Regions from separate parts of the Synechococcus sp. JA-3-3Ab genome, predicted to be linked through region 4. Evidence: riboswitches for the same ligand, from Rfam matches in the RefSeq annotation. Region 4 holds a riboswitch; each other region holds the start of a gene.
What was found. A riboswitch is a leader RNA that binds a small molecule or an ion and turns the genes downstream of it on or off. The one in region 4 is predicted to bind cobalamin.

Region 1 (7,224 bases), 970 kb from region 4:
TGGGCAGGGGCCACCAGGGCGGTGATACACGACTGCCAGTAGTCCCAGCCGTCGCTCGGGATCCCTGCCCGCTGGCGCACTTGGGAGCGCAGGCCATCGGCGGCTACCACCAGGGAGGCGGCCAGCCGGCGGCGGCCTTGGGTCGTTTCCAGCTCTACCTCAGCCGCAGCCTCCCCGTAGGTTACGCTCTCCACCCTGGCTTCGTAGTGGCAGGTGATCTGGGGATCGGCAGCCACCCGCTCCTGGAGCACCTGCTGCAGCCGAGCATGTTCGCCGCAGTAGAAAACTGCCGTTTCCCCCACATCCTCCGGCCTAAACGTCACCCGCTGGGGAGCGTCGGCGTCGGTCAGAATCACCTGGGCAAAGGGTGTGATGTGGGGAGCCAGCGCCTCCCACACCCCGATGGCCCGAAAGATGCGGATCGACAACGGCGAAAGGGCATAGGCCAAGGGGCGCTGCCTGACTGCCTCAGCCGACTGGGCCTCAATGAGGGCCAAGCGCAGGCCGGATCCCTGCAGGGCACAAGCTAGGGTCAAGCCCGCAATGCCGCCGCCGACGATGATCACGTCGTAAACGGCTGCCAAGGTAGTCGGAGTGGGAGCAAGGGTTGTCATTTCTAGTGCTGAGTGCTGTGGGCAACTACTTCTGGGCGGGCGGAGTTTGCCGGCGTGGCGGCCCGCACCGCTCGGAACATGCCAAAGCGGCAGAGGCCAGTGCCGAAGGCCAGGCGCATGAGCAAGAAAGTGGGCACCTCCCGCAGCGACTTGATCAAGCCCACCAAGCCAAACTTCAGCAACCCTTCGGGACGGACAACCCCCTGCCAGATGGAATCCAGCCAAGAAGGAAGAGTTTCTTGCGTCCAGTCGGCAGTTTGCACCTGTCCTTCCACCAGGCCCGTGGCTTGCAACTGTTCGGCAAACCCCTCGATGCTGGAAAAGGCGGGGTGCGACCACTGATCCAACAACTGCCGCATCACCAGCCGCTCCCAGAAGTTGAGGGGCTTTTGACGGTCGTCGCGCTGGTTCCAGTCCGCCACCACCAAGATGCCGCCTGGCTTGAGCACCCGCAGCATCTCGCTGGCGTAGCGAGCCTTGTCCGGCATGTGGGGCCCCGCCTCGATGGACCAGACCACATCAAAGCTGGCGTCGGGGAAGGGCAGGTTGAGGGCGTCGGCCACCTGAAACCGGACGGGCAGATCGGGGGGGGTGAGCTCCTGGGCCCGCTGCACCTGCTGCGGGCTGATGGTGATGCCGGTCACCACAAAGCCATAGTCGCGGGCCAAGATGCGACAACTACCGCCAATGCCGCAGCCCACATCCAACACCGTCGTCCCCGGGGGCAGCCGATCCAGCCCGCCCCAGCGCACCATCTCGTGGACAAAGTCGTGCTTGGCCTGGATGAAGTTCTTCCGCCGCGGCGGGGATCCGTAGTGGCCCAGGTGAATATGCTCGCCCCAGTAGAACTCCAGGATCCCGTCTCGCGTCCATTCGTCGTAGGCGCGGGCTACCGATTCAGGAGAGCGGTACTTGCGGGCGGTCAACAGGTAGGCTCCCAATCCTATAGCTAGGAGCAGGACTAGGCCCCAAAAAACCCAGAGTGTTGGATTCATTAGAACTACCTTGAGATGGCTAGAGATGGCAATTGATGATTGTTGCTGCGGTGGCAACAGACACAGCGGGGATCCCTTCTGGCCTCCGTTGATCCAGCGGAGCAAAGCCCCACTCTCATCTTGCCCTATTTGCCAGCTGCAAGGCGGCCTAGGAGTGTCGTAGCCGCACGGTTGCCCGCGGAGGAGACGCTGGCCTGAGCAACCTTGCCGGGGGCTAGGTGGCCTGGAGCTCCTCCCTTAGACGCTGAGTGGCTGCCACCATGTTTTTCAGGGCAGGGATCACTTCCTCCCAGCGGCGGGTTTTTAGGCCGCAGTCGGGGTTGACCCAGGTTTGCTCTAGCGGCAAGTGGGCCACTCCCAGGCGCAGTTGCCGGAGAATCTGCTCGGTGTCGGGCACCGCCGGGCTGTGAACGTCGTAAACGCCGTTGCCTACCTGGTGGCGATAGCCGGCTTGGGCAATCTGCAGCAAGGTTTTGTTGCTGCTGCGGCTGTTTTCGATGGAGAGGACGTCGGCATCCAGACGCTCGATGTGCTCGATGATGTCCCCGAACTCCGAGTAGCACATGTGGGTGTGGATCTGGGTTTCGGGCTTGGCGCCAGCGGTAGTCAGGCGGAAGGCCTCCACCGCCCAACTTAAGTATTCTGGCCAGCGCTCTTTTTTCAAGGGCAGCCCCTCTCGCAGCGCTGGCTCGTCCACCTGCACCATCGCGGCTCCGGCAGCTTCCAAGTCGGCCACCTCTGCCCGCAGGGCCAGGGCAATTTGCAGGGCCTGCTCGCGACGGGAAACGTCAACGCGGGGGAAGGACCAGTTGAGCATGGTTACCGGCCCTGTCAGCATCCCCTTGACCGGCTTTTGAGTCAGAGATTGGGCCACCTTGAACTCCCGCACCGTCATGGGGCGAGGGCGAGACACGTCGCCGTAGAGAATGGGGGGACGCACGCAGCGGCTGCCATAGCTCTGCACCCAGCCGTGCTCGGTAAAAGCAAAGCCCTGCAGTTGTTGGGCGAAGTATTCCACCATGTCGGTGCGCTCGAACTCACCATGCACCAGCACATCCAGGCCAATTTCTTCTTGGATGCGGATGCACTTGGCAATTTCGGCGTCGATGGCAGCTTCGTATTCGGCCTGGGAGATCTCGCCCTTTTTGTACTTGACCCGCCACTGCCGGACTTCGGGGGTTTGGGGAAAAGAGCCGATGGTGGTGGTCGGCAGCGGTGGCAGCTTGACCTGCCGGCCTATACGCTGCTCGTAGGGAAGGGAGCGCTGGAAGTCCTGCGCCGTCAGGTTAGCCAAGGCCTGGCGCACTGTAGAGTTGGGGGGATTGAAGTCCTGGAAGGCCTGCCACTGCTGCTCCAGCTCCTGCTGCTGGGCGGCGGTGTCTTCGCCGTTGAGGGTGCGGGCCAGCAGAACCACCTCGGCCAGCTTCTGCTCGGCAAAGCTGAGAACATTGCGCAAAGGCTCTGGCAGGTGGGTTTCCAGAGCAGCGTCGTGGGGCACAAATTGGAGCGAGCAAGAAGGCTGCACCCGCAGGTTGGGGGCTAGGGCTTGCAGCTCTTGCAGAGTGGCCAGAACGGCTTTGGGCTGGATCTGCCAGATGTTGCGCCCGTCCACTACCCCCGCCCCCAGGATCTTGTCGGCGGGGAAGCCGTGGGCTCTGACCAGTTCCAGGTTGTGGCCGCGGGTGAAGTCGAGGCTGAGGCCAGCTACCGGAAGCTCCACCGCCCAGGGGTAAGTCTCCCCCAAGTCGTCAAAGTAGGTAACCAGGTGGAGAGGGATCCCCACGCTTGCAAGCCAGCGGTAGGTCTGCTCCACCGCTTCCTGAAGACTTTTGCCTTCGCTGGTCACCAAGATGGGCTCATGGACTTGCACTTCCCGGATCCCCAGGCGCTGCAGCTCCTGCAAGAGTTCTCTGTAGAGAGGAAGCAGCTTCTCCAGATCCCCCCGCAACTCGCCAGAGCGCTGGCTTAGAGCAAGAAGGGTAACCGGACTGAGGAGGACGGGGCTGGTGCGGTTTCCTAGGATCCCTTGCGCCCGTCGCACCGTGGCCAGGAAGTCGTCGAAATGGGCCTGAGGGATCGCGTCGGCCTCAATTTCCGGCACCAGGTAGTGGTAGTTGGTGTCAAACCACTTGGTCATTTCCAAGGCCGGCAGCCCCTCCTGCCCCCGCGCCATGGCAAAGTAGCGCTCCAGGCCTGATAAGCTCTGAAACCGGGAGGGAATCAGCCCCAGCCAGGTGGCCCAGTCCAAAACGTGGTCGTAGAGGGTTTGATCTCCTACGGCAATGTGGTCGAGGTTGGCCTGTCGCTGGGTTCGCCAGGCCTGACTCTCCAGATCCTGCAGCGTCGCCAACAAGGCTTCCGCCTCCAGGGTGCCGCCCCAAAAGGCCTCCAGGGCTTTCTTCAGCTCGCGGCGCTTGCCCATGCGGGCATAGCCTAGGGTTTGAGTTTCAATGGCCATAAGGTACCTTGTCCTGAATCGAATTCGGTAATTGAGGTTGCCGCCAGTTGTCATCCAACCTAGGCAGCAAGAGATGGCCGCCGACATGCCTATCGGTGGCATCCCGGCAGAAGGTTTTCCCTAGGCCAGGAAACCTGCCGGAGCTGTCAAGGCGTTCCTTCACCCTGGCGGCTTGCCCACTCTGCACAGGGGGATGCCCAGAGGACTCTTTTGTGCAACCAAAGCGAGCAACCGTCCTCCTAGCTGCCCCTGAGCTATCTGCTCAGCTCTCTTGTCCGCGCTTTTGACTGAGTGCCTACGATCCGAGAGCGTCGAAAATCCGTAAGCAGGCCGATGAAAAAACTTCGAGACGGGAACGGGCTAACGTCAAAATGGGGAGCATATCTGTACCTCGCAGATATGGTGAACTGTGGAAAAACCGCCGGCGGGCATTCTGACTTGCTCAGTTTTGGAGGGGCTGGCTTGCGTTTCAAGGCCTCTTGCAACAACGAACTAGGGATCCCAAGTCCAAAACCGGCTCACAGCTGCGGGACAGCGGCAGATTCTCACTGCACTTTCCCCGTTGCCTCTGACGGCTGATCCCCGTCAGAACCGACAGTAGACTTTATCCTATCACTGGTTTTAGCGGGACTGGGCGGATTTGAACCGCCGACCTAGCGCTTAGGAGGCGCTTGCTCTATCCAGGCTGAGCTACAGCCCCAGGTCAGGTACCTCACTGATACTAGCAGAGAGGCTAGGGGGTATCGCCGCAAGGCTGCCGAGCAATAGCGTTCTTATGGAATTGCTGGAACAAAGGCTTTGCTTTCTGACACAAAACCCAACGCGGCGGCTCACCCCAGTAGTACTCTTTTTTCCAAATGGGCAAGCGCTCCTTGATTGCATCAATGATGTAACGTGCTCCAGCAAAAGCGGCGCCGCGATGTTCAGCTGTAGCACCAACCCAAACCGCAATATCACCAATTGCAAGATGACCCTGGCGGTGACAGGCAACAGCACCGCAGAGGCCAAACTTGGCGTGGGCTTCTCGGAGGATCTTCTCGCCCTCCTTCTGGGCAAGGATCTCGTAGACTTCGTACTCCAAGCTGAGAACAGGTTTGCCCTGGCTGTGGTTGCGTACCCAGCCCTCGAAGGTTACTAAGGCACCCGCTGTGTTATTGACGAGCAAACGACTGAGTTCAGCTGGCTGGATGGTGCTATCCACAATTAGAAAACGCAGCATTTAGCCCCCACAAACTGGTGGAATGAAAACTACCAAGGCACCTTCATCTATCGGCCTAGTCAAGTCACAGAACTCATGATTGACAGCAACCTTAACGTCCTCCGCTGCTAGCGAAAATCCATACTTTGCTTGCAGCTGCTGATAGAGCTCTAGGTAGTTTGCTGCACTGGTTTGCAGCACTTCGCTGCTCCGCTGAGCCTGTTCCCGCAGCACTGCTACATATTGAATTGTTACGGTCTTACTTAGGACAGATTGAGTTACCATGGCTGCAACTACCCCAAACGGATTGGAAAGTGGCATACTCCTCGGCGGTATTGACGTTCATGAGCTCGACCTCATGGTTGGGGGTAACTAGGGTGCAGGGCTGCCTGCTGAGGATTTCCACAGGGCAGTACACCCCTTCCGCGTAAGCCCTTTCTAGTACCGCTGCAGCTTGAGGAGTATAGATGGCGCAAAGAGCTTCCGGGAAGCCGCGCTCGGGGTTAACATAGCAAGTTGCGATTGTTTCGGCTTGGTAGTGATCCAGCAGCTTTTGGATTGTTTCTGACCGAAGGTTCAGTAGATCACAGGCAACAACCAACCAGTTAGCTTCAGGATGAGTATTCAAGGCAGTCAATAGGCCACTGATCGGGCCAACGCTTTCTACTAGATCTGGTAGTGTGGGCAAGAGCTCTAGAGCTGTGCCCGACCACTGACCGGCACGCGCTGACAAGTAAACCTGCTGGCAGTAGGGCTGCAGCAGTTCATAGAGATAGGCGGCGTGGGGTTTGCCAAAAGGGTTCAGCAGCGCTTTATCGCGACCCATGCGCTTGCTACGTCCCCCTGTGAGCACCAAGCCATAGAGGGGACGTTCCAGGAGGGCGTTTTTGCCGCCGGACTTAGTTACTAGGCGGGTCTCCTGGATGCAGATATGGGGCGACACCGACTTGCACATGTCATAGATTGTCAGCGCTGCTGTTGCCGCACCACAGAGAGCTTCCATTTCAACCCCTGTCTTAGCGCTGGTCTTGACAGTGCAGTGGATGGTTACAAGCAAGTGATCATCAATTGTGATATCAAAGGTGCAGTCTTCAACAGGGATCTGATGACAAAAGGGGATCAGTTGGTCAGTTCTTTTAACAGCCATTGTACCGGCAATGGTTGCTGTCTGAAATACCGGTCCTTTTTTCAGGTGGATATCTTGGCCAACAACATAGGATCTGAGAGCAGGTGGCAGTTGAACTCTTGCCCGTGCTGTGGCCGTTCGCAAAGACACCGATTTGTGGCTAATATCTACCATATGCGGATGGCCTTGAGCATTAAGATGGGCCCATGTACGATCAGCTTTGTCCATAGAGCTAGCCCCCTAAGCCGTACATTGGGTGTGAGACCTGCTCAACCCGGCGCAGTGGTTTCATCCCCAAAAGCTGCTGGTAAATTTGCTGACGTTGGCCTGGTGTTTTGTCTCGAACCGAGAGACCCTCCTCACTAAATAGGCAGGCAAAGAGACGACCATCAGCTGTCAAGCGCCACCGGGAACAGCTGCTGCAGAAGGGCTGAGACTCAGAGGCAATAAATCCAACTTTAACATTCTCGTCGATTGTAAAGTAAAACGCTGTCGAATCAGGTGCCGCTGGAAGGGGGGTTAGAGTATAGCGTTCTTGCAGACGGGCAATGCACTCTTGTGCTGAAACGTAGTGTTCTTCATAGAGAGAGTTGGCATAGCCGACCCGCATCAGCTCCAGAAAGCGAACTGTCACGCCTGTCTTGCGGGCAAACTCAACGAAATCAAATAGCTCGCAATCGTTGATCCCCCGCATTACAACCGTATTGACTTTGAGGCTAAATCCCCGGGCAATACCCTCCTGGATATTACGGAGAATATCCGCCAGGCAGTCGCGACGGGCAATTGCAGCTTGGGTGGAGGGCTGTAGGCTATCGAGGCTAACATTAAGGTTG
Region 2 (7,224 bases), 990 kb from region 4:
CAGAGTGCTTTGGAACAAAGGCGAACCGTAACGTCCCCAGCCCAGGGTGGGATCAAATCCTTCTTCCCTTTCCCCTCCAATGGCCAGCACGATTTGATCGCTGGATCCTGCTAGCTTTGGATCGAAAGCTGTCCGCTTAGCAGCATTCTGAGCGCATCCAGCCCACATCTGGCTCAGCAAGAAGAGGCCCACAGACCACACAGTTACTTTTAAGCTTGATGCCATAGAAACCCCGATCTGTCGCTTTTTCAGCAAAAAGGAGCAAACCCCCTTGCCTCCTGGACAAGACTTATGGCAGCTAAGCTATCACTGCCTTATCTTGAGAGCAATGCAGGGGGGGAGGATGTTTAGAGGATTCCGATGACTTCCTGCAAGACCGCTGGGTGAAAGGTGAGGTCTGGTAGCTCCAAAGGCTGCTGGCTTGGTGATGATTGAAGCACTCTACTCCCGTCTCTGAACTCCGTGATACGATGTAGCTCAGCTATCGGTTCTGACGGGGATCAGCCGCCAGAGGAAACGGGGAAAGAGCAGTGAGAATCTGCCGCTGTCCCGCAGCTGTGATCCGGTTTAGGAGAAGTTCTGCAGCAAATCTCTAGAGTCATTCGCTGCCGATCCAGATCTTGTCCCCCAAAACCGTGTCAGTCAGAATGCCCGCCGATGGTTTTTCTAAACTTCACAACATCTGCGAGGTACAGATGGTAACTGTCTTGGCTTTAGCTCGTTTCTGCTTTCGTTATCCTGAGCATTTTCCCGGCGTTGCTCCCACAAGCTTTCGGTACTCCTCAGCAGTAGAAATAAGTCCAAGAACCCAAGCAAGACTCTGAGCCAGTTGGCCGGGAGAGAGTAAATTTTGGGTGCTGTTGCACCAAGATCTATCAAGATCTACAGCCCGCCTACGCGAAGGAAAGAGTGAGATGTCAGGCTTCCTGACTTCAATTGGTGGCTGGCAAGTAGCCACTGCGATCGCTGGCTGCGTTGAGTATCTTTTTTGCGCAAAAGGCAGTGTTTTGTTGGGGTTCCAGAGGCAAGAGAGGAACAGCCGGTTTCTTCCTTGGCGGGCGGGATCCCAGTTGAGGGCGAATTGAACGCAGGAAAATTAGAAAACTCAGTATTTGGGATGGCACACAACATGACTGCACAAACCATGACATTGGGGTATGCCCGCATGGGCAAGCGCCGCGAGCTCAAAAAAGCTTTGGAAGGCTTTTGGAGTGGTGCCCTAGGGTCAGAGGCTCTGCTGGCTACCTTTTGGGATTTGGAGACTCAAGCCTGGCAGACTCAGCTACAAGCTGGGATTGATCACATTGCGGTAGGGGATCAGACTCTCTACGACCATGTACTGGACTGGGCCACCTGGCTGGGGCTGATCCCCTCTCGGTTCCGAGGTCTGTCGGGTTTAGACCGCTACTTTGCCATGGCGCGGGGGCGGGAGGGCCTGCCGGCTTTGGAAATGACCAAGTGGTTTGACACCAACTACCACTACTTGGTACCCGAAATTGAGCCGGAAGCCGATCCCAGTCCTAACTTTGGGGATTTTTTGGAAAGAGTTCGGCGGGCCCAAGGGATCCTAGGGGAGCGCACCAGCCCCGTTGTCCTCAGTCCAGTGACTTTGCTCTGCCTTAGCCAGCGATCTGGGGATCTGCGGGCGGACTTGGAAAAGCTCCTTCCTCTGTACCGGGATCTCCTCCAGGAGTTAAAACAGCTGGGGATCCCAGAAGTCCAGATTCACGATCCCATTTTGGTTACCAGCCAGGGAAGTGGCCTGCGGGAAGCTGTGGAAATGAGCTACCGCCAGTTGGCAACCGCCGGGATCCGTGTCCACTTGGTCACCTACTTCGATGACCTGGGGGAGACTTACCCCTGGGTGGTGCAACTGCCGGTGGCCGGCATTAGCCTTGACTTTACCCGTGGCCACACCCTGGATCTGGTAAGAACCTATGGCTTTCCGGCTGACCAGATCCTAGGTGCTGGCGTAGTGGACGCTCGGAATGTCTGGAAGGTTCAGCCTGAGACCGTCTTGGCCAGCCTGCGGGAGCTGCAGGGGGTAGCTCCCAACCTACGGGTGCAGCCTTCCGCTTCGTTGCAATTTGTGCCCCACGACGCTGCTCTGGAAGCCCAGTTGCCGGAACCCCTCAGAAATGTCCTCAGCTTTGCCGAACAGAAGCTGGCCGAAGTAGCTCTCCTGGCGCGAGCCCTCAACGGCGAAGACACTGCTGCCCAGCAGGCGGAAATCCAGCAGCAGTGGCAGAGCTTTGCGCAGTTTAGCCCCCCCAACCCCCAAGTGCGCCAGGCTTTGGCCAACCTCAAGCTCCAGGACTTCGAGCGATTCCTGCCCTACGAGCAGCGCCTAAGTCGGCAGGTTCAGCTACCACCTTTGCCCACCACCACCATTGGCTCCTTCCCCCAAACTCCAGAGGTGCGGCAGTGGCGAGCTAAGTACAAAAGAGGGGAGGTTTCGCAGGCGGAGTACGAAGCAGCCATTGACGCTGAGATTGCCAAGTGCATCCGCATTCAAGAAGAGATTGGCCTGGATGTGTTGGTGCATGGAGAATTTGAGCGCACCGACATGGTGGAGTACTTTGCCCAGAAGCTGGAAGGCTTTGCCTTCACTGAACACGGCTGGGTGCAGAGTTACGGCAGCCGCTGCGTGCGCCCTCCCATTCTCTACGGCGACGTGGTTCGCCCCCAACCCATGACAGTGCGGGAATTCCAAGTAGCCCAGTCCCACACCCAAAAGCCGGTGAAAGGCATGCTCACGGGGCCAGTGACTATGCTCAACTGGTCCTTTCCCCGTGTTGATATTCCCCGGCGGGAGCAGGCTTTGCAGATTGCCCTGGCCTTGAGAGCCGAAGTGGCAGATCTGGAAGCGGCTGGAGCGGTGATGGTGCAAGTGGATGAGCCGGCACTGCGGGAGGGGCTACCTCTGAAAAAAGAACGCTGGCCAGAATACCTCAGCTGGGCAGTGGATGCCTTTCGCCTAGCTACCGGCGGGGCCAAGCCGGAAACCCAGATTCACACCCACATGTGCTACTCAGAGTTTGGGGACATCATCGAGCACATTGAGCGGCTGGATGCCGACGTGCTTTCCATTGAAAACAGCCGCAGCAACAACAAAACCCTGCTGCAAATTGCCCAGGCTGGGTATCGTCACCAGGTGGGCAACGGCGTTTACGATGTCCACAGCCCTGCGGTGCCGAGCGTTGAGCAAATCCTGCAGCAGCTGCGCACAGGACTGGCCCACTTGCCTGTGGAGCAAACTTGGGTTAATCCCGATTGTGGCCTCAAGACCCGCCGCTGGGAGGAGGTGATCCCCGCACTGAAAAATATGGTGGCTGCCGCTCATCAGCTAAGGGAGGAGCTTCTGGAAACCCAACCTGAGGGTCTGCGCGAGTAAGGCCCACGACCCGCTGATGTAACTGGTCGGGCTGGCTTGACAAGTCGCCGCGGGCGGTGCCGCTGTTGTGCTGATGCGGCTGGCTTAGGGCCTACGGTCTGCTGATGCAACCGGCAAAGCTGCTCTCCGGGATCTCAAAAAGCTTGTGAAGAGCAAAGTAGGGATCCCGGCAGCCCTCAGCGCAGATCATACAGGCGCCCTCCCTCCATGCGCACCACCCGGTGGCCGGCCCGCTCCACCAGATAGGGGTCGTGGCTAGTCATGAGGATCGTCACGCCAAAAGAATTGAGCCGCTCCAGGATTTGGAGCACCAATAGGGAGTTTTCCCGATCCAGATTTCCCGTCGGCTCGTCGGCCAGCAACAAGACGGGCATGTTGACAATGGCGCGGGCCAAGCTGAGGCGCTGTTGCTCCCCTCCCGAAAGCTCGTCCGGGAAGCAATCCCGCTTCTCGGTCAGCCCCACCATCTTCAAGGTCGGCCCCAGGCGGCGGCGAATCTCTGCTGGGGAAAGTCCCTGGGCGCGCAGCACAAAGGCCACATTTTCCGCCAGGGTGCGATTGGCCAAGAGGCGATAGTCTTGAAAAACCACCCCCAAGCGCCGCCGCAACATTGCTAGGGGGCGGGGCGGGATGCGGTAGGGCCGTCGCCGACCTTCCGAAGAAAACAGACACACCCCATCCACTATCACCGTGCCCTCGGTGGCCTGTTCGGCCCCGTAGAGCAGCCGTAGCAGGGTGGACTTGCCCGCCCCCGACACCCCGGTTACGAACACAAACTCGCCGCGGCGCACCTCCAAGTTCACATCTCGGAAAACCCAGTTGCCGTTGGGAAAGACCTTGCTCACCCCCCGCAGCGACACCATGCTCTCAGCGCTACCTAGGGCTGGCAGGGATCCGGTCTGGGGCTTGCGGTAGAGGCCCAAGGTGGTTTCTGGGTCGGTTGGGACGAGGAGGGAGGGGTTTGGGGCTGTACCAGCCCAAGGGTGAAGGCGGGGAGCGTAGCCGATGTGCTGACCAAGCATCGTGGTAAAGCGCCTAGAGAGAAGGGAACGAGTGGAGCTGCCAGGCTAGGAGCGCGAGGGAGAAGAGCATGACTCTAGTCAATAATAAGCTCAACTATACTGAAAATAATGTATAATATGTTCAGTACGGATTACTACCAGTTGATCTTTCTGTTTACTTTCGAGTCTGCCAACATGGTAGCCAAAGCAAAGCAGAAAATTGGTAGTAAGACGACACGGAAACTGCGCTTTGGGTATTCTACTCAAAGCTTTGCGGGATACCGCCATTCTGTTTGGACTCCGTCCCGCTAACGCGAATGGAAACAAGCAGAATGCTATCGCTGCATAGTTGAACAGTGATGTTCAGCAGTGTTCAGCGTAAATGTATCAGCGATCCCACAGCACCCGCCAGGCAAACCTGGGCAAAGCCAACATGCGTCGCCAGCGCCAAGGTTCCTGATAGAGACGATACAACCATTCCAGGTGATGGTCACGCCACCAGCGCGGGGCTCGCCGTTTTTGGCCGGCCCAAATGTCGAAGCTGCCCCCCACCCCCATCCAGATGGCCTGGGGCAAGAGGCTGCGCCATCTCTGGATCCACAGCTCCTGGCGCGGGGATCCCAGCCCCACCCACACCAGTTGGGGTTGGATTTTCTGGAGAGCTTGCAGAAGTTTTTCCTCTTCGGCGCCAGAGAAGTAGCCGTGATGGCCCCAAATGGACAGAGAGGGAAAGTGAGCTTGCCACTGCTGAACCGCTGCCCGGTTGACTGCCGGCCTTCCTCCCACCAAGGCCAAGCGCCACCCCCGTTCTGCTGCCCGCGAGATCAAAGCTTCGGCCAGCTCGATCCCCGGCACCCGCTGGACACGGATCCCCTGCCGCCGCAAAGCCCACACCACCCCCGCCCCATCTGGGATCACCAGCTCAGCCTCCTGCAGCACTTGGGCAAAGGCCGGATCCCGCTGCGCCTGCATGATCATCTCCGGATTGCAGGTGACTACCTGAGCACCCAGGCCCTGGCTGATGCGGGCTTCAATCCAGGCGGTATAGCTCTGCAGATGGGTTTCCGGCAGGGTAAGGTGCAGGTTGACGCCCAAAAGGGAGTAGGTTACCAACGACATTGCCACGGGCCTAGGGAGAGAACTTGCTTCCCAATCCAGATTGTGCCAACAAAAAAGAGCGCTATCCTTCGGGGTGAGATAGGGATTCCATGCTCTCTGAACAGCCTTCTACAAGCGTCTTGGCCCCCCGCGAGGGGCGCTGGTTCTGGCAGGGCCAGTCCATCCGCTACCAACAGGCGGGATCCGCCGGCCCGGCGGTGGTGCTTATCCACGGTTTTGGGGCCAGCAGCGACCACTGGCGGAAAAATTTGCCGGAGCTGGGGCGGCACTGCCGCGTGTACGCCCTTGACCTCCTGGGATTTGGGGGATCCGCCAAGCCCTTGCCGGGATCCCCTTTCCCCTACACCTTTGAAACCTGGGGCGCCCAGGTGGCCGATTTTGGGCGGGAGGTGGTGGGGGAGCCAGCTTATCTGGTGGGCAACTCCATTGGTTGCATTGTGGCCTTGCAGGCGGCTGTTTTCGAGCCAGGCCAGGCCTTGGGGGTGGCGATGTTGGATCCCTCACTGCGGCTGTTGCACGAGCGCAAGCGTCGCCAGATCTCTTGGCTGCGCCGCCGAACCACCCCCCTCATCCAGTCCTTGCTGGGGTGGCCCCCCTTCGGCCGGTTTTTCTTTGCCCAGATAGCCCAGCCCTGGGCCATTCGCAACATCCTCCTCCAAGCGTATGGGCGCAAGGAAGCGGTTACGGAAGACCTGGTGCAGCTTTTGCTGCGACCGGCCCTCGATCCGGGAGCGGCAGAGGTGTTCTTGGCCTTTGTGCGCTACTCCCAGGGGCCCTTGGCCGAGGATCTCCTGCCCCAGGTCACCTGCCCCGTCCTCATCCTCTGGGGAGAGGTGGATCCCTGGGAGCCCATTGCTTTGGGGCGGGCCTTGGCCGAGTTCCCCTGCGTGGTGGGGTTCATCCCCCTGCCGGGAGTTGGCCACTGCCCCCAAGACGAGGCCCCGGAGCTGGTCAACCCGCTGCTGCTGGCTTGGATCCGGGATCCCACCCGAAAACCTGAGCTCGGGATCCCCTAGCAACTCCCGCGAGGAGGAAGGTCTGGGTTCTCCCGCCTAAGAGCGACCGAGGTGCTCCAGTTGATCCAGGTTGGGGCCGCTCAGCCGGAAGGCCTGGCCAAACCCCTGAATGAAGCTGCCGCCGGTGGGGGTGATCTGGCAGAAGTGGAAGTCCGCTAGGCCCAGGATCATCTCGGCAATCTCGTACTTGGCGCGATAAAGAGCCTCGAACCCCTGGGCTTGCGCTTCCTTGCGGCTGAGGAACTGGGCTTTTCCGCTCACCATCACCCGCGGCAAAGCGTGGTTGCTGCGGGGATCCCCCGGCGTGGGCGGCTCGTGGATGAGCAGGCTGGCTCGCGGATCCGCCCGCAAAGCCTGGGTGTGGGAAGAAAGGTCGCTGATGACAATGGCAAAGCGCAAGGGATCCCACTGCACCACGAAGGGCACCAACGATACCGCCGGGGATCCGTGATCCAGCACCGCCAAGCTGGCCACCGGCTGGCCCTCCAGCAGCGCCTTCAACTTTTCCTGCGCCGACATCGCTTTTTCTCCCATTGCCCCTGCTATTATCCCCAAGCCCCCCTCGTTTGAGAAGGGTTGGATCCCTGGGATAATATCCATTGCCCGTTTGAGCAGCCCGCACCACCGGGAGCAACGTTTTTCGACATTTTTCAACCCTATCGACGTCGATACATCCCGATGTATTGTGACTATC
Region 3 (7,224 bases), 1.2 Mb from region 4:
AGGCGTCTCAAGCGGCTTTCCAACGACAAGCCCCTCACCTTTTTGTGCCCTTCGCTTTCCCAAATTGCCCAGTATGCCCAAGTGAGCGATCCCGCCTATCGGCTGATGCGGCGGCTGATCCCGGGCCCGTTTACGTTTTTGCTGCCGGCCACCAAGCTGGTGCCCAAGTTGGTCATGGATCCCAAGCGGAAAACCACCGGCATCCGCGTGCCCGATTCGGCCATCTGTCAGGCGCTGTTGGCCGAGCTGGGCAATCCCATCGTCTCCACCTCGGCCAAGCTGGGCGGGGATCCCGTCGGCTCTTTGGAGGTGGGTTTTGACTCTGCTGGGGATTGGGAAGAGGGGGGAATCTTTACCGCCGAGGAAATGCGACAGTTGGAGAAACAGGTGGATTTGGTGCTGGATGACGAGGCTCCCTATCGGGCCCAGGTCTCGACGGTGATCGATCTCACGGGGCCGGAGCCGCTGCTGGTGCGGGCCGGCTTGGGGTACGAGCAGGTGGCGGATCTAATAAATCTAAATCTGAAGCCGGTGGAAGCGGAGGGTTGAGGGCAGAGGGATCCCGTGTTCTCTAGAATAGGGCCGGTGCCTGTGGAGTGTGCCCATGCCTGAGTCTTTGGCTGAGCAAAAGCTGGCCCTGTTGCGCCTGCTGGAGGGGGCTGACCGAGGCCGGAAGGTTTCCCCTGACCAGAAAGCCCAGATCTTGTCTCACATTGCTGCTTTGGAGGCGCTCAACCCCACCCCCAGGCCAACCTCTGTTCCTGAACAGTTGGAGGGGAACTGGCTTACCCTATTTACCACCAGCACAGACCTGCTGCGGCTGGCCCAGTTGCCCCTTCTGACCACCGGCGAGATCTACCAGTGCATTCGGGCCAAAGCTGGGCGGGTCTTTAACGTGGCGGAGATCCAGGGATCCGGCTGGCTGCAGGCTTGGCTGCCCCGGGGAGTTGTGGCGGTGGCGGCCCGCTTCTACCCAGAGTCGGAATGCCGGGTCAGGGTCATTTTCGAGCGCTTGGTGCTCGGATCCCAGGCCTTGATGAGCTACGAGATCGAGAGTTTTCTCTATCTGCTCGAGCGGGATCCCAAACGGATCCCGGCGGTGCAGATCGACGTTCGCCGCCGCGAGCCAACGGGTTGGCTGGATATCACCTATTTGGATGAAGACTTGCGGCTGGGTCGGGGCAGCGAGGGGAGTGTATTTGTTCTAAAGCGGGTCGGCTAGTCGGAGGATCCAGAGGACTCCGTTTCCGCCCTTTCGTGAGATGGGTTTTGGGTTAGGGTGGAGCTTATTTCCTGTAGAACTTGCAAGGCGCGGTAGGACTCCCGCAAAGCTTGCAGCTCTTGCTGAGTTTGCTCCAGTTGCCGGGCTTTTTGCTCCTGTAAGAAGCGCAGCCTTTGATTTTCGGACGCCGTGCGACGCAGAACGTGCTTGAGTTTCTGCTTCTGCTGCTGAAGCCGAGTCCGCCTCACCTCCAACTGCTGCAGTTGGATTTCTTGGAGTTCCAGTTCTATTTTCAGAGTGGCGACCTGCATCTGGAGTTGGCGAAGTTTTTGGTTGAGCTCTGGCTCTGGTGTGGGTTTTGCCGACTCAGGGCTTGGGGAAGAAGGTGATGACAATTCTTGTAGGGGCTGCAACTGTTGGGCCTTGGCCTGCGAAGCTTGATCCTGGTGCTGCTCGCCCTGCAGTCTTACTTGAGTGTGTTCGCTTACTTCGGTTTCAGTTTCCGTCTGCTGCTCAGCTTGATCAAGAATTTGTCGATCGCGGATCTGGGTTTGAGGATCCTCGTCAACCGACTGCAAAGGGAGAGAATCCTCCTCGGGTTGCCGAGGGTTGTCGCCATAATCGGCGGGATCAAAGGGAGACACAGCCGCCAACAGCGATTCTCGAAAGTCAGGCCAGGAATGCGACTGCAGACCCATCTGAACCAGCCGCCAAACCCCGTAGGAGGCCCCAATTGCAGCCAGGAGCCCAGGGATCCCGGCCAAGGACAGGGAAACCTTGGGCAGGGTCGGCAGGATCTGATCCAGCAGGCCCACCACCAACGCGAAGACAAAGATCCCGCTCCCCGCGGCAGCGGCACCTGAGACCCAAGAGGAGCGGGAGAACATCATCGTTTCTGTTTTTTCGCTAGCAGAACCACCGGAGCAGGAGAACCAGAGGTCAGGTTCACAGATCGCCTGCCTGCATCTCAGTTTATCCCGCCGGCAGCCTCTGTTTCTCGCTTAGGGCACTTGCCAAGCCCGCTGGTGGTAGCTCTGCAATTCGGCCCAGGGATCCGCTGCTGCTGCGGGGGTATGGCCGTGGTTGTGGTGATGGTGAGAGTGATGGTGATGGGATCCGTGCCCATGGGAGTCATGGTCATGGTGATGAGTATGCCCCGCTCCCAGCTCTGCGCTCACCGCCAGGCGAAACTTGCAGAGGTGGCAGTTCATCAGGGTTTGGCCCTGGAGAGCTTCCTGCTCCAGTTGCTGCAGGCTGTGCAGCACCGCGTCCACAAGGCCCAATTCCGGCAGCATCAGCCAGTCGATCTCGGGGTATTGGCGTCGCCGTTCTTCCACCGCCGCCTCGATTTTTTTCACCAGCACCCCTGTAAAGAGAAAATAGGGCAGCACAACCACCCGGCGCGGCTGCCAAGAGAGGGCCCGCTCCAGACCCACCGGCAGGCGGGGATGGGTGATGCCGATAAAGCAGGTTTCCACGGCAGCAAACCCGGATCCTTCCCAAAGCAGCCGGGCCAGCTTACAGGCTTCGGCGTTGGCTTCGGGATCGCTGGAGCCGCGACCGACAAACAGCAACACCGTTTCCGCCCCTGGGATCTGCTGCGGCTGGGCAGCCAGCAGAGTGGCCAATCGCTCCCGCAACAGTTGCAAGATCTCGACCCGGATCCCCAGCGGCCCGCCGTAGTGGATGCGCAACTGCGGGTGGAGGGCCTGCAGACGATCCAGCTCCACCGTCACGTCGAACTTGTTGTGGCGCGCCCCAAAAAGCAGCAGCGGCAGGGCCACGATCTCCTGCCACCCTTGGGCCAAGCATTGTTCCACCCCCTGGGCAATACTGGGCTGGGCTAGCTCCAAAAAGCAGGGGATCACCGGCCGATGGGGGGTGAGGGATTGATAAACTTGGGCCAGCTCCAGAAAGGCTTGCTGCCCTTCAGGGTCACGGGATCCATGGCCGATGAGCAACAGGGGCAAGGCAGGAGAAGAAAACTGCCCAACCGCACGGGGAGGGGAAAAACTGAGGACATCCAACACAAAAAACTCCGTTCCTTGTGAATCGCAAGGGGTACAGGACAAGGGCAGGTGGGTGTTCTGGCTGAGGGAGGGATCCCATCACAGTTGCGTCACAGTGGCGGATTTGCACCGCGCTTTCCCCAGTCTGCCCGAGCTTCTTAGGTTAGCTTGCCGCCTGCCGTTCACCAAGCCCCCCTGGGGGGATAGCCCCGGCCCCCTGCCTTGATCCCTAGCTCCCCTCTCCCCCAGGGAGAGGGGTTGGGGGTGAGGGCCGAAAATGCCACAGCCGCAGGGCATTAGCCACTACGGAAACAGAGCTCAAGGCCATGGCCGCCCCCGCCAGCATGGGGTTGAGCAGCCAACCGGTGAAGGGGTAGAGCGCCCCGGCGGCAATCGGGATCCCGAGCGTGTTGTAGATAAAGGCGAAGAAGAGGTTTTGGCGGATGTTGGCAAGGGTGGCGCGGCTAAGTTGAATGGCGGTAACCACGCCCCGCAAATCGCCGGATATCAGGGTAATGTCGCTGGCGGCTATGGCCACATCGGTGCCCGTCCCGATGGCGATCCCCACATCGGCTTCTGCCAGTGCCGGCGCATCGTTAATGCCATCTCCCACCATCGCTACCCGGTGGCGGGGCCGTCTGAGCTGGCGAATATAGGCTGCCTTTTGCTCAGGGCGGACTTGGGCGATCACCCGGCGAATGCCTGCCTGCCGAGCAATGGCCTGGGCGGTGGTGGGGTTATCCCCGGTCAGCAGGATCACCTCCAGGCCCATCTCCTGAAGCTGGCGCACCGCTACAGGGGAGGTGGGTTTAATGGGGTCGGCAATGGCCAACAGCCCCACCAGACGGTGGGATTGCGCCACGCCGATCACCGTTTTGCCCTGGCTTTCCCAGGTCTGAACCCGCTCCAACCAAGAGGGATCCCAAGCGATCCCCATCGCCTGCAACCAGCTCAGCCGACCGATGCCGACCCACTGATCCTCCACCCAGGCTTCTGCCCCCTCGCCCACTTTTGCCTGAAAGTGCTGGGCCGGCGGGATCGAGATGCCTTCGGCTTCGGCTTTTTGCACCACTGCCTGGGCCAGCGGATGTTCCGAGTGTTGTTCCACCACCGCTGCCAGGCGCAACAGGGCTAGGGGGGAAGATCCTGGCGTCCAGATCTCGGTGACGCTGGGACGGCCTTCGGTGAGGGTGCCGGTTTTGTCCAGGACGACTGTGCCCAGGCGATGGGCCAGCCATTCCAGGCTTTCGGCCCGCTTCACCAGGATCCCCAGTTCTGCCCCCCGCCCCGTCGCCACCATGATCGAGGTGGGGGTGGCCAACCCCAGCGCACAAGGGCAGGCGATGATCAGCACCCCAATGGTGTTCACCAAAGCCAGCGTCGGATTGCCCGCCAGCCCCCACCAGAGCACAAAAGTTAGGATGGCTACCCCGATCACCGCCGGCACAAACCAGGCCGTCACCCGATCCGCCACCTGTTGAATGGGAGCTTTGGATCCCTGGGCCTCCTGCACCAGGCGCACGATCTGGGCCAGAAGCGTATCTTTGCCCACCCGCCGCGCTTCCATCACAAAGCTGCCCGTCTGGTTGAGGGTGGCCCCGATAACCTCATCTCCTGCCGACTTGCTCACCGGCAGGCTCTCGCCCGTCACCATCGACTCGTCCAGGCTGGAGGATCCTTCCAGGATCACCCCGTCTACTGGCACCTTCTCACCGGGGCGCACCCGGATGCGATCCCCCACCTGCACCGCCGCAATCGGGATATCCTGCTCCACCCCGTCGCGGATGACCCTTGCCGTTTTCGGCTGCAGCCCGATCAGCTTGCGAATGGCCTCGGAGGTTTGCCCCTTGGCCCGCTGCTCCATCCATTTGCCCACCAGCACCAGGGTGACGACCACCGCCGCCACTTCGTAGTACACATCCGGGTGCAGGCCCTGCTGGTGGAAGAAGTTGGGAAAGAGGGTTGGAAAAAGGGAGTAGAAAAAAGCGGCGCTCGTTCCCAAAGCTACCAAGGTATTCATATCCGCCGAGCGTCGCTGCCAAGCCGCCCAGGCGCCACGATAAAAAGGCTGGCCCACCCAAAACTGCACCGGCGCCGTCAGCAGCAACTGCAACCACGGATCCTGCAGCCAGGGGGGCAGGCCGGGGATCTCCCGCCCCAGCATCATCGGCAGGGATCCGATCAGCAGCACCGTGCTGAGGCCCACTCCTATTGCCACCTTCAGCTTCAATTCCCGTTCTGCCGCCCGTTGGGCGATCCGTTCTGGGTCGGTCGGATCGGACTGTTGCCAATCGTCTTCGACCAAGCGCGCCTGATACCCCGCCTGCTCCACCGCCCGGATCAAGGCTTGCGGATTCACCAGCCGGGGATCCCCTCGCACGATGGCCTGCTCGCTGGCAAAGTTGACCGCTTGTGCCGTAACGCCCCGCACGCGACTGAGGGCCTGTTCAATGACAGCAGTGCAGGAGGCGCAGCTCATGCCCTGGATAGCCAAGCGCCAAGTGCCGCCAGCAGATGAGGCGGACAGGCCCGGGGCAGCGGAATGGGAACCCGAATCAGACATGGCTGTCCTCAGAGCAAAAATTAATAGCAAAAGCCCTCTTTCCCCCAACCAGGGGAAAACCACACCTGTGAACCTTGTCCCGCTACTGCCGACGGGCAAGGGAAAAATCGCTAGGCCGGCGGATAGCCCACTTGGGCGAGCACCTGCCGCCAGACACTTTCCGGCTGCTCAGACGTAATCCGCACCTGCTTGGTCTTGGGATCCGCCTCCACCTGCGCCTGGGGATCCTGTTGCCGCACCGCCTGCGTGATGGTGTCCACACAAGCGGAGCAGGCCAGCTTCGGCACCGTCAAAACAACTTGCATCCTGGGAAACCTCCCCAGCCCAATGCCACCAGCTTGATGCTAAACCTTCCAGTGGGCTGGAAGGTCAAGAGGGTGGCTGAGGCTCCTCTATGTTCCAGCGGTAGTCTACCTGATAGCCCCGCTGTCGCCAGTCCTCTTCCAGTTGCAACTGTTGGGTCAGGGCTTTGCGCAGAGAGTTGATCAGCTCTTGCGTGCGGCCTCGGTTGCCGAAATCCTGCTCTTCGACAGTGGGAAACGTTTGCCGCTCGAGAACCCGCAGCAGAAATTCGTAGTGGACGTGAGCCGGCACAGGAATACGTTTCATCGATCTAGGCCCTTCTTGGGATCCATTGACAATCCTGGGCTTACTGGGATGACAACAGGGAGCGGACGGCTTGGCCGGGATCCGGCTGCGTTACCAGCGCTTCCCCCACCAGCACAGCGCGCACCCCCCAACTGCGCAACTGCTGCAAGTCAGCAGGGGTGTGGATGCCAGACTCGCTGACCACCGGCAGATCGCCGAGGCGCTCCCGATGGGCGACCAAGAGATCCCGCGTCGTGTTCAAGTCCACCGCAAAGGTTTTGAGATCCCGATTGTTGATGCCGATCAGCACCCGTCCTTTGGCCTGTTGCAGGTGCGGCAAGGCCAAAACCCGCTGCAACTCTTGGCAAGTGTGCACCTCCAACAGAGCCGCCATGCCCAGTTGCTGAATGAGCTTGAGAAAATAGCCCAAGTCCGCATCCGAGAGAATGGCGGCAATCAACAGCACCGCATCCGCTCCCAGAGTGCGGGCCCAGAGGATTTGGTAAGGGTAGAGGATGAACTCCTTGCACAAGATGGGGATCCCTACCGCCTGGCGGATCTGGCGCAAGTACTCGCCGCTGCCCTGAAAAAACCGCTCATCCGTGAGCACCGACAGGCAACTGGCTCCCGCCGCCTCGTAGCTTTGGGCAATGGCCACCGGATCAAAGGGATCGCGGAGAACCCCACGGCTGGGGGAAGCTTTTTTCACCTCAGCGATAAGGGAAACGGGGTGAGGGGATTGGGTGAGGGCCGCCACAAAATCCCGCACCGGTGGCGCTTGCTCCAGTTGCTGCTGCAATTGCTTCAGAGGAAGCTGTTCCCGTTGGCGCTCCACCTCCTGC
Region 4 (7,224 bases):
GAGCATGGTGGCAAAAAAAGCGGCGATGGGCATGCCCAGCAGCACCATCTCCGGCAGATCCAAAATGAGAAGGCGCAACACCGTCAGGGGCGGCACGGATCCCTCGACCAGCCGCTCGGCCAAGGTAAAGAGCCGGCCTGCCAAAAGCAGCAGGGTTCCCCCAGCTATACCGGCCAGCACCGGCGTGAGCATCTGCCCAAACAGGTAGCGCTCCAGCAGCCAGAACTTGGTGAGCAAGCGGGCCATGTCCAACAATTGAGGGATTGGGGCTATTTCAGGCTAGCTTGAACGGTTCTCCGGCAGGCCCTCACCCCCAGCCCCTCTCCCAGAGGGAGAGGGGAGCTGGGATCAACTCACAAGCTGTTTCATGGCTGTTTGCCATGACCATGGCAGCGCTGGCGTTGAACCCAGGTTTGCCGGCCATTGGCTCTGGATCAAGGCCTCCGGGAGGCCGGCGGCTCGGCAGGAGGGGGTAAGGGCTCGGTTTCGCCGCCGGGATCCAAACGGCTGGCCGAGGAGTTGAGGGGAAGCGGGGGCTCAGGATCCAGCTTGGCTCCCCAGGCGGCCAGGTAGGCTCTTTGTTCGGGGGAAAGGCGACGCACCCGGCGAAAGTCCGCGCCGGCCACGATGGCGCCGGCGTAGGCCCCGCTTTTAAAATCGGGCTTTTTTCCTGGCTGAGCCGGAGAAGCCGTCTGCAGGGATCCCACAAACAAGAGGGCGCGGTAGAGATCGGCGCCGCGCAGGTCGGCATTGCGCAGGTTGGCCCCGCAGAGGTTGGTGTGGCTGAGGTCGCAATCCCGCAGGTTGGCTCTTTCCAGGCTGGCCTCGCTGAAGTCCACCCCCCGCAGCAGGGTGCCATGCAGGTCGGCCCCTTCCAGCATGGTGCCCAGATTCACCACCCGGATCCCGTTGAGGCGATCCCGCTGGTAGCCGCCTTTGCCGTCCAGGATGGGCCGGCCCAGGTGTTCGTCGCGGCGCAGGGGGCTAAGCAAGTTAGCGGTGGAGAGGAAGCGCAGGATCTTGGCTTTGCCAAAGCGATCCACGCCGTTGAGGAGCGCCGCCGTGCGCCCGGCCGCAATGGCCCGCTCCAGGGGCCAGTCGTCCAACTGCCCGTCAGGGGAGAGAACCAGGTTGGAGATGCCCTCGAAGTAGGCGTCGATGGTCTGCTGCTGGGTGATGATGTTCTGCTGGATGGTGAGGTCGCGGGAGATGACGTACTGCCGCCAGGCGATGTAGGCGGCCAGGAGGGCGATCAGGATCTGACCTGTAGCCCCGAACACCTCGCCCAAAGCCCCGATGGCCTCCCAGCTCAGGGATCCCAGGGCCGAGAAGGCTCCACTCCAGACCAATCCTCCCATCACCGCCAAGCCGAGAGCTGCTGCCGCCCACCCCAGGCTGGGCCAGGTGGTCAGCCACTGCCAGAGGTCGCGCCCGATCTGCACCCAGAGCGGCTGCCCCCACCAGCCGGCCAGGCCCAGCCAAGCCAGCACCGCCCCCCAGCCCAGGGCCGGCTGCCCTGCCCACTGGCCCAGCAGCAGCAGCAGGGCTGGGATCCCCAACAACAGCAGGTTGAGCAGGGGGCGCCCAGACGAGAGGGAAGCCAGCGGCAACTCTTGGGAGGAGCCTTCGCGGGCAAGGGCTTCGTCGGTCATGGCAAGGGTATACTCTAGGGGTAGCGTTAGATCTACAAAAAGAAGCCCGCGTCAGTCCGTATTTGGAGTTGGGGAAGAGGGCAGGATCCTGCCTGTCAGGTTTGGTAGGATAGCCTCGACCCTCCTTCCTTCTCTGGCCCAGCCTGGTGTGGGGATGACTCCTATGATCTCTTCCTTATCGTTCATCCGTCTGCAGAAATCCGGCGAACACCAATTTACAGCAGTCCTGCCTGACTTGCGGTTGCAGCGTCACGGCTCCGCGACGCTGACGCGACTGGCCACCTCTTTGCTGTTGAGCACCAGCTTACTGCTGGCGGCAGGAAGGGATCCCAGTTGGGCGCAAACTTCCCTGGACACCGGCCTTTTGGAGAAGCAGGCCCTGCCCCAAGCGCCGCCGCTGCCGGACGACCGCCCCGCCATTTTTGTGGATGCCGCCAATGGCAGCGATACCCAAGGGGATGGATCCCGCAACAACCCCTTCAAGACCATCACCCATGCCATCAGCCGGGCGCCAGCCGGCAGCATCATCCAGCTTCTGCCGGGGGTGTACAGCGCAGAAAGCGGCGAAGTCTTCCCCATCCGCCTCAAGGCCGGCCTTATCTTGCGCGGGGACGAGTCCACCTTGGGAGAGGGCTACCTGATCGATGGCGGCGGCACCTACATGAGCCCGACCTTGGCCCGGCAAAACGTTGCCCTGCTGGCAGAGACCGGCTCAGAGGTGCGGGGGGTTACCCTGCGCAACCAGGGTCGGCGCGGCTACGCCCTCTGGGTAGAATCGGCTTCCCCGCGCATTCTCAACAACAGCTTTGTGGGCAGCATCCACGACGGCATTTTCATCGCCGGCGCCTCCAACCCCTGGATAGAAGGCAACCGCTTCTACAAAAACGGGGCCAACGGCATCTCCGTCTTGGGCACCTCCCAGCCCACCATTGTCAACAACCTCTTCCAAGAGACCGGCTTTGGCCTCACCATCGACCAGCGCTCGGCGCCGATTGTGCGCAACAACCGCATCCTGCAAAACCGCACCGGCATTGTGGTCGGCGGCAGCGCCCGTCCCATCCTGCGCAACAATCTCATTGCCCGCAACCTGGAGACTGGCCTGACAGCTATCACCACCGCCCAGCCAGATTTGGGCACGGCTTCGGATCCCGGCAACAACATCTTTGAGGGGAACGGCCAGTACGACATCCACAACGCCACCCGCGGCCTGCGCCTCAACGCCAATGGCAACCAACTGGCCGGCAAAACCAAAGGGGAGCTGGATCTGGCCGGCCAGACCACGGTGGCTGCGCTGCCCAGCAACGCCCCGCCACCCATTGCGGCAGGCGGCTTGACGCTGCCCACACCTCCGCAGGCCGAGCCTCCGGCTCCCAGCAGGGATCCCCAGCCGGCGGCGGCCTCTCCCACCTTGCCGGTGGTGACGGTGCCCCAATCGACTGCCCCCGTTCCCCCTCCTGCAGCGGGATCGGGAGGGCGCATTTTGCCCAGTGCCCCCCCTCAGCCGGCAGGCGCTCAACCCCAGGAGTTTGTTGCCGTCCCCTTCACCCCCGATGGCTCCACCACGCCTGCCCAACCGGTTGAGCCTGCTCCTGCCACTCCCGTCCGCCAGCAATCTGTGGCTCCTCTCACGGATATTACTACCCTCCTGCCACCCCCGGCTCGCCGACAAGCGGGCAGCAGCCCAACAACCCCCCCTGTTCCCGTTGCCGCGGCTCCAGAACCGGCGGTAGCCCCAGCAGAGTCGGCCACCCGCTTTCGTGTGCTGGTGACCCCCAAGGGCAGCGACGATTTGCAGCGGCTGCGGCAGCTCGTCCCCGAAGCGGTGGAGACCGTGTTCAACGGCAGGAGGGTGCTGCAGGCCGGCCTCTACGACAGCCGCAGCCAGGCCCAGTCAGTCTTGGATCGGCTGTTGGACGCCGGCTTTGACGCGGTGGCGGAGATGATCTTCCGTTGACCTCACTGCCCAGGGATCCCCCCCGGCAGGATAGGAACTCCCCAGCAGGGAATGTATGATGCCTAGCACGGCTTTTTCCAGAGCAATGGGGAGGAAAGCCGTGCCGTCAGGTTGTCCTGGGGATCAGCCAGGGCAAGCAATGGGGAAAGTCCGGTGCAAATCCGGCGCTGTGCCGCAACTGTGATGGGCTGAGGCCCTCAGTCAGGATGCCCGCCTGCGGCTTTGGCTCAAAGCTTAGCCCTTCCGCGTCGCACGGAAGCAGGAGCAACCGGATGAAAGTAACTGTATGTCTCAGCCTTGGGCTGGGGATCTTGAGTTTGGGGATCCCGGCCTGGGGGCAGGCAATCTTGGATACCGGCCTCAGCGCCGAGATTTTGAATCAACCCGTCACCACCCCGTTTCGCCGTCCCGGCCTGCTGCGAGAGTCTTCCCGCCCAGTCTATGTCATCACCCGCCAGCAGATGCGCCAGCAAGGGGCAAGGACGGTGCAGGAAGCCCTGCGCTACTTGCCCGGGATCCTCAGCGATGGCACAGCGGGAACTCAGTTGGGAGCTCTTAGCTCTCAATTCATGCGAGGGGCGCGAACGGCGCAGGTATTGGTGCTCTTGGATGGCCGCCCTCTCAACGATCTGGGTTTTTTCGGGGGGTTTGACCTCTCGCAAATCACCACCGATGTCGTCGAGCGAATTGAAGTCTCCCCCGGCGGCGGCTCTACCCTGTACGGCTCAGACGCCGTTGGCGGCGTGATCAACATCGTCACGGTGGAGCCGCAGCCAGAAACGGAGACGGTGCTGGAAGCGGCGGTCGGCAGCTACGGTCTCAATGAGCAAGGGATCCAAAGTCGCGGCCAAGCCCAGGATCTGGGCTGGGTGCTCAGCTATCGCCGTCTGCAAAGTAACAACGACTTTCCCTTTGCCATTGAGCGGCTGGGCAAGTCAGGCAGGCGGGAAAACTCGGCGGTGGAGTACCACAACTTGCAGGCCAAGCTCACCTGGCAACTGGCCGAAGATCAAGTCCTAACAGCCAACGCCCTCTACCTCAACAAAGCCTTTCGCGTGCCCGGTAGTGTAGAGTTTCCCTCTCCCGACGCAGAGCAAAACACCAACGATCTGCTGCTGGATCTCAGTTGGCTGTGGACTCAGGAAACAGGATCCCTGCAGGCAAGAGTCTTTTTGGACGATCTCAACTACCGCTTCAGCGCTCCGCAAAGCCAGGGATCCCGCGACGTCATCTTGCGCAATGGCTGGGGATCCCAGCTTCAATATGCTTGGCAGGCCGGCGAAAACCTAGAGGGAGTTTTGGGGGCAGATTATCGCTCTATCTCAGCCCGCAATACGACTTTTTCTTTTGCCAGGGGTTCTGCCAATATCAACTACGACGATACGGTTAACCAGGGGGCCCTGTTTGCCCGCCTGGACTACAGCCCGGATCCCCAGTTCCACCTCGACCTGGGCATCCGTCAGGACTTCAGCAGTTTGGCCAACGGCTCGGCCACCTCGCCGGCTGTGGGGATCCGGTGGGCAGTTGCCGAGGGAACTACCTTGAGGGCCAGCTACGCCGGCAGCTTTCGCACTCCCTTGATCTCGGAATTGTTCTTCCGGCTGCGCGGCTTTTTTGAAGTGGATGGCAACCCCAATCTCCGCCCAGAGCGAGGGGAGAGCTTGGACATCGGCCTGGATCAAACCTTGGGAGATTTTGGCCTGCTGCGCTTAACTTTTGCCCACAACCGCATCCGCGATGGCATCACCTTTGTCAGCCTTGGGCCGCGCCGGGGAACCTATGAAAATATCGGGCTGGTCGAATATACCGGCCTGGAAGCGGCTTTAGATTTGCGTTTGGGGGAAAACTGGACGCTTTTTGCCAACTATACCCTCAATGATCCCATCATCCGCGCTGCCCTTAACCCGGCCACAGTTGGCAAAGAGCTAGCCTTTGTAGGAGCCGATAGCTTCAATCTAGGCCTAAGCTACCGCCACGAGCAGGGCTGGTACGGCTCGATTTTGGTCCATCACATTGGGAGCTTTTTTACCAACAATGCCAATACGGAATCCCTGCCAGGCTACACCACCGTGGCTCTGCGCGGCGGGATCCCGTTGGCTGAGGCCCTGAGCCTAGAGTTGGGGATCGACAACCTGCTGGATGAGCAGTATGAAGTTTTCCCCGGCTATCCCGGAGTTGGCCGCACGCTGAGGGTGAACTTGCGGGGGCAATTTTAGCGATATCCCAGGCTGTTTTTAACTCTCCGGCTGACCACTTTTAGCGAGAACTTTCCAAGTTGATTGTCTGCTTTACGGTTTAGTTTGGATGCAACTTATGGCGATCTCAACCAACTCTCTATCTCCTAACTTTTCTCCATCGACAACTTCGGCTCAAGCTGAGGCCGAACATTACCTCTGGATCTGCACCACCTGCGGATCTCGCTGGGTGAACGGCCAAAAAGAAGGGACTAGCAAAGGAGAAATGCTCCTGGCCGCCTTGCAATCGCAAGTGCTCAATTCCCAATTGCACCTGAAGCCAGTTGCCTGTATGAGCGGCTGCAGCCATGCCTGCGTGATTGCCCTAGCAGCCCCGGGGAAGATGACCTATGTCTTTGGCGATCTCGATCCAAAAGATGTAGAGCCAATCTTACAAACGGCGGAGCTGTATTTGACAAAGCCCGATGGGATCCTGCCCTGGGCAGAGCGCCCCATCAAAAAGGGGGTGATTGCCCGCATTCCGCCAATCCAATAGGAGCAACCTATGGCCGCTTTCAGTCCCTGGATCACGCCCTTAAACCAGACTTGGCAAGAGGTTTCCCCCACCGGCTGGACAACCGTTTACGAAGGGATCCCGGCTCACATCGACTGTCTTGGGCCATTGCTCTATGAGCTCTTTCAGGAGCGCTGGGCCGAGATCCAAGTGGGCCAGGTGGTGGAGGGAGGAGTGCTGGAGGCGGCCTTCAAGGATCCCCCTGCTCTCTGTGTGCTCTACGACGGCTATTTGACCGTGGCCACCGAAACTTGGCATTTGCACCTGTGTCTAGAAGAGCACCAGGGCGGCCCCTACAGCAGAACTCCACCTGAGCTGCGCCGCAAAAGATTGGTCGGCCGCGCCGCCCTCTATCGCCGCCTCAATCCGCAGGGCCAGCCTCGCCAATGGGGGATCCAATTTTGGAACGGAGCAGAGGAATCGCTGCTGCAGATCTTTTTGCCCAGTCCCTTTTTGGGGCCAGGAGAAGACTACCTGCCCGAAGGCAAAGCCGACTATCAGAAGCTCTCCCTTTATGAACGCCTGCGGGCCATTTACGTCGAGGGAAAAGAGCGGATCCCGTATGAAGATAACCCCCTCAAGCGGCCCTATTTGGCGGTTTGCCGTTCCAGCCGCTGCTATCCTTCTCGCCACTATCAGCCCGTTGTGGAAGCTCTGCAATCGGCCCTGCGGGAAGCCAATTTGGATATTCAGGTCATTACTTCCGGATGCCTAGAAGTCTGTCAACAAGGGCCGGTGGTTTTTTACTCCGGAGATCGCACCTGGTACAAGCGGGTTACCCCCCAAGTAGCGCGGCAAATTGTCCAGGAGCATCTGCTAAAGAACTGCCCCTTGAAAGCTCACCTTTTTCCTGGAGATTAGCCTATGGTT

Region 1: another riboswitch for cobalamin. It lies ahead of metE (5-methyltetrahydropteroyltriglutamate--homocysteine S-methyltransferase); the one in region 4 lies ahead of CYA_RS05185 (TonB-dependent receptor).
Region 2: another riboswitch for cobalamin. It lies ahead of metE (5-methyltetrahydropteroyltriglutamate--homocysteine S-methyltransferase); the one in region 4 lies ahead of CYA_RS05185 (TonB-dependent receptor).
Region 3: another riboswitch for cobalamin. It lies ahead of CYA_RS11165 (sirohydrochlorin chelatase); the one in region 4 lies ahead of CYA_RS05185 (TonB-dependent receptor).

Annotation. Positions count from the first base shown of each region.
Region 1 covers NC_007775.1:162,317-169,540, forward strand. The annotation lists gene CYA_RS00790 (FAD-dependent hydroxylase) at 1-614, opposite strand, end outside; gene CYA_RS00795 (methyltransferase domain-containing protein) at 617-1,609, opposite strand; gene metE (5-methyltetrahydropteroyltriglutamate--homocysteine S-methyltransferase) at 1,824-4,067, opposite strand; cobalamin riboswitch at 4,473-4,678, opposite strand; tRNA gene CYA_RS00805 (tRNA-Arg) at 4,693-4,767, opposite strand; gene CYA_RS00810 (molybdopterin synthase catalytic subunit) at 4,801-5,286, opposite strand; gene CYA_RS13900 (MoaD/ThiS family protein) at 5,287-5,586, opposite strand; gene moaC (cyclic pyranopterin monophosphate synthase MoaC) at 5,525-6,619, opposite strand; gene moaA (GTP 3',8-cyclase MoaA) at 6,624-7,224, opposite strand, start outside.
Region 2 covers NC_007775.1:138,762-145,985, reverse strand. The annotation lists gene CYA_RS00710 (ABC transporter substrate-binding protein) at 1-90, opposite strand, end outside; cobalamin riboswitch at 469-674, shown strand; gene metE (5-methyltetrahydropteroyltriglutamate--homocysteine S-methyltransferase) at 1,130-3,394, shown strand; gene CYA_RS00700 (cell division ATP-binding protein FtsE) at 3,571-4,416, opposite strand; gene CYA_RS00695 (WecB/TagA/CpsF family glycosyltransferase) at 4,783-5,514, opposite strand; gene CYA_RS00690 (alpha/beta fold hydrolase) at 5,604-6,530, shown strand; gene CYA_RS00685 (pyridoxamine 5'-phosphate oxidase family protein) at 6,567-7,064, opposite strand; gene ilvA (threonine ammonia-lyase, biosynthetic) at 7,209-7,224, shown strand, end outside.
Region 3 covers NC_007775.1:2,379,638-2,386,861, reverse strand. The annotation lists gene CYA_RS11180 (L-threonylcarbamoyladenylate synthase) at 1-549, shown strand, start outside; gene CYA_RS11175 (PAP/fibrillin family protein) at 605-1,222, shown strand; gene CYA_RS11170 (hypothetical protein) at 1,219-2,112, opposite strand; gene CYA_RS11165 (sirohydrochlorin chelatase) at 2,224-3,252, opposite strand; cobalamin riboswitch at 3,282-3,425, opposite strand; gene CYA_RS11160 (heavy metal translocating P-type ATPase) at 3,461-5,794, opposite strand; gene CYA_RS11155 (heavy-metal-associated domain-containing protein) at 5,905-6,099, opposite strand; gene CYA_RS11150 (DUF5340 domain-containing protein) at 6,164-6,403, opposite strand; gene trpC (indole-3-glycerol phosphate synthase TrpC) at 6,444-7,224, opposite strand, start outside.
Region 4 covers NC_007775.1:1,131,796-1,139,019, reverse strand. The annotation lists gene CYA_RS05200 (LptF/LptG family permease) at 1-246, opposite strand, end outside; gene CYA_RS05195 (pentapeptide repeat-containing protein) at 435-1,652, opposite strand; gene CYA_RS05190 (DUF1565 domain-containing protein) at 1,816-3,606, shown strand; cobalamin riboswitch at 3,698-3,839, shown strand; gene CYA_RS05185 (TonB-dependent receptor) at 3,879-5,822, shown strand; gene CYA_RS05180 (DUF1636 domain-containing protein) at 5,920-6,336, shown strand; gene CYA_RS05175 ((2Fe-2S) ferredoxin domain-containing protein) at 6,346-7,215, shown strand; gene CYA_RS05170 (hypothetical protein) at 7,219-7,224, shown strand, end outside.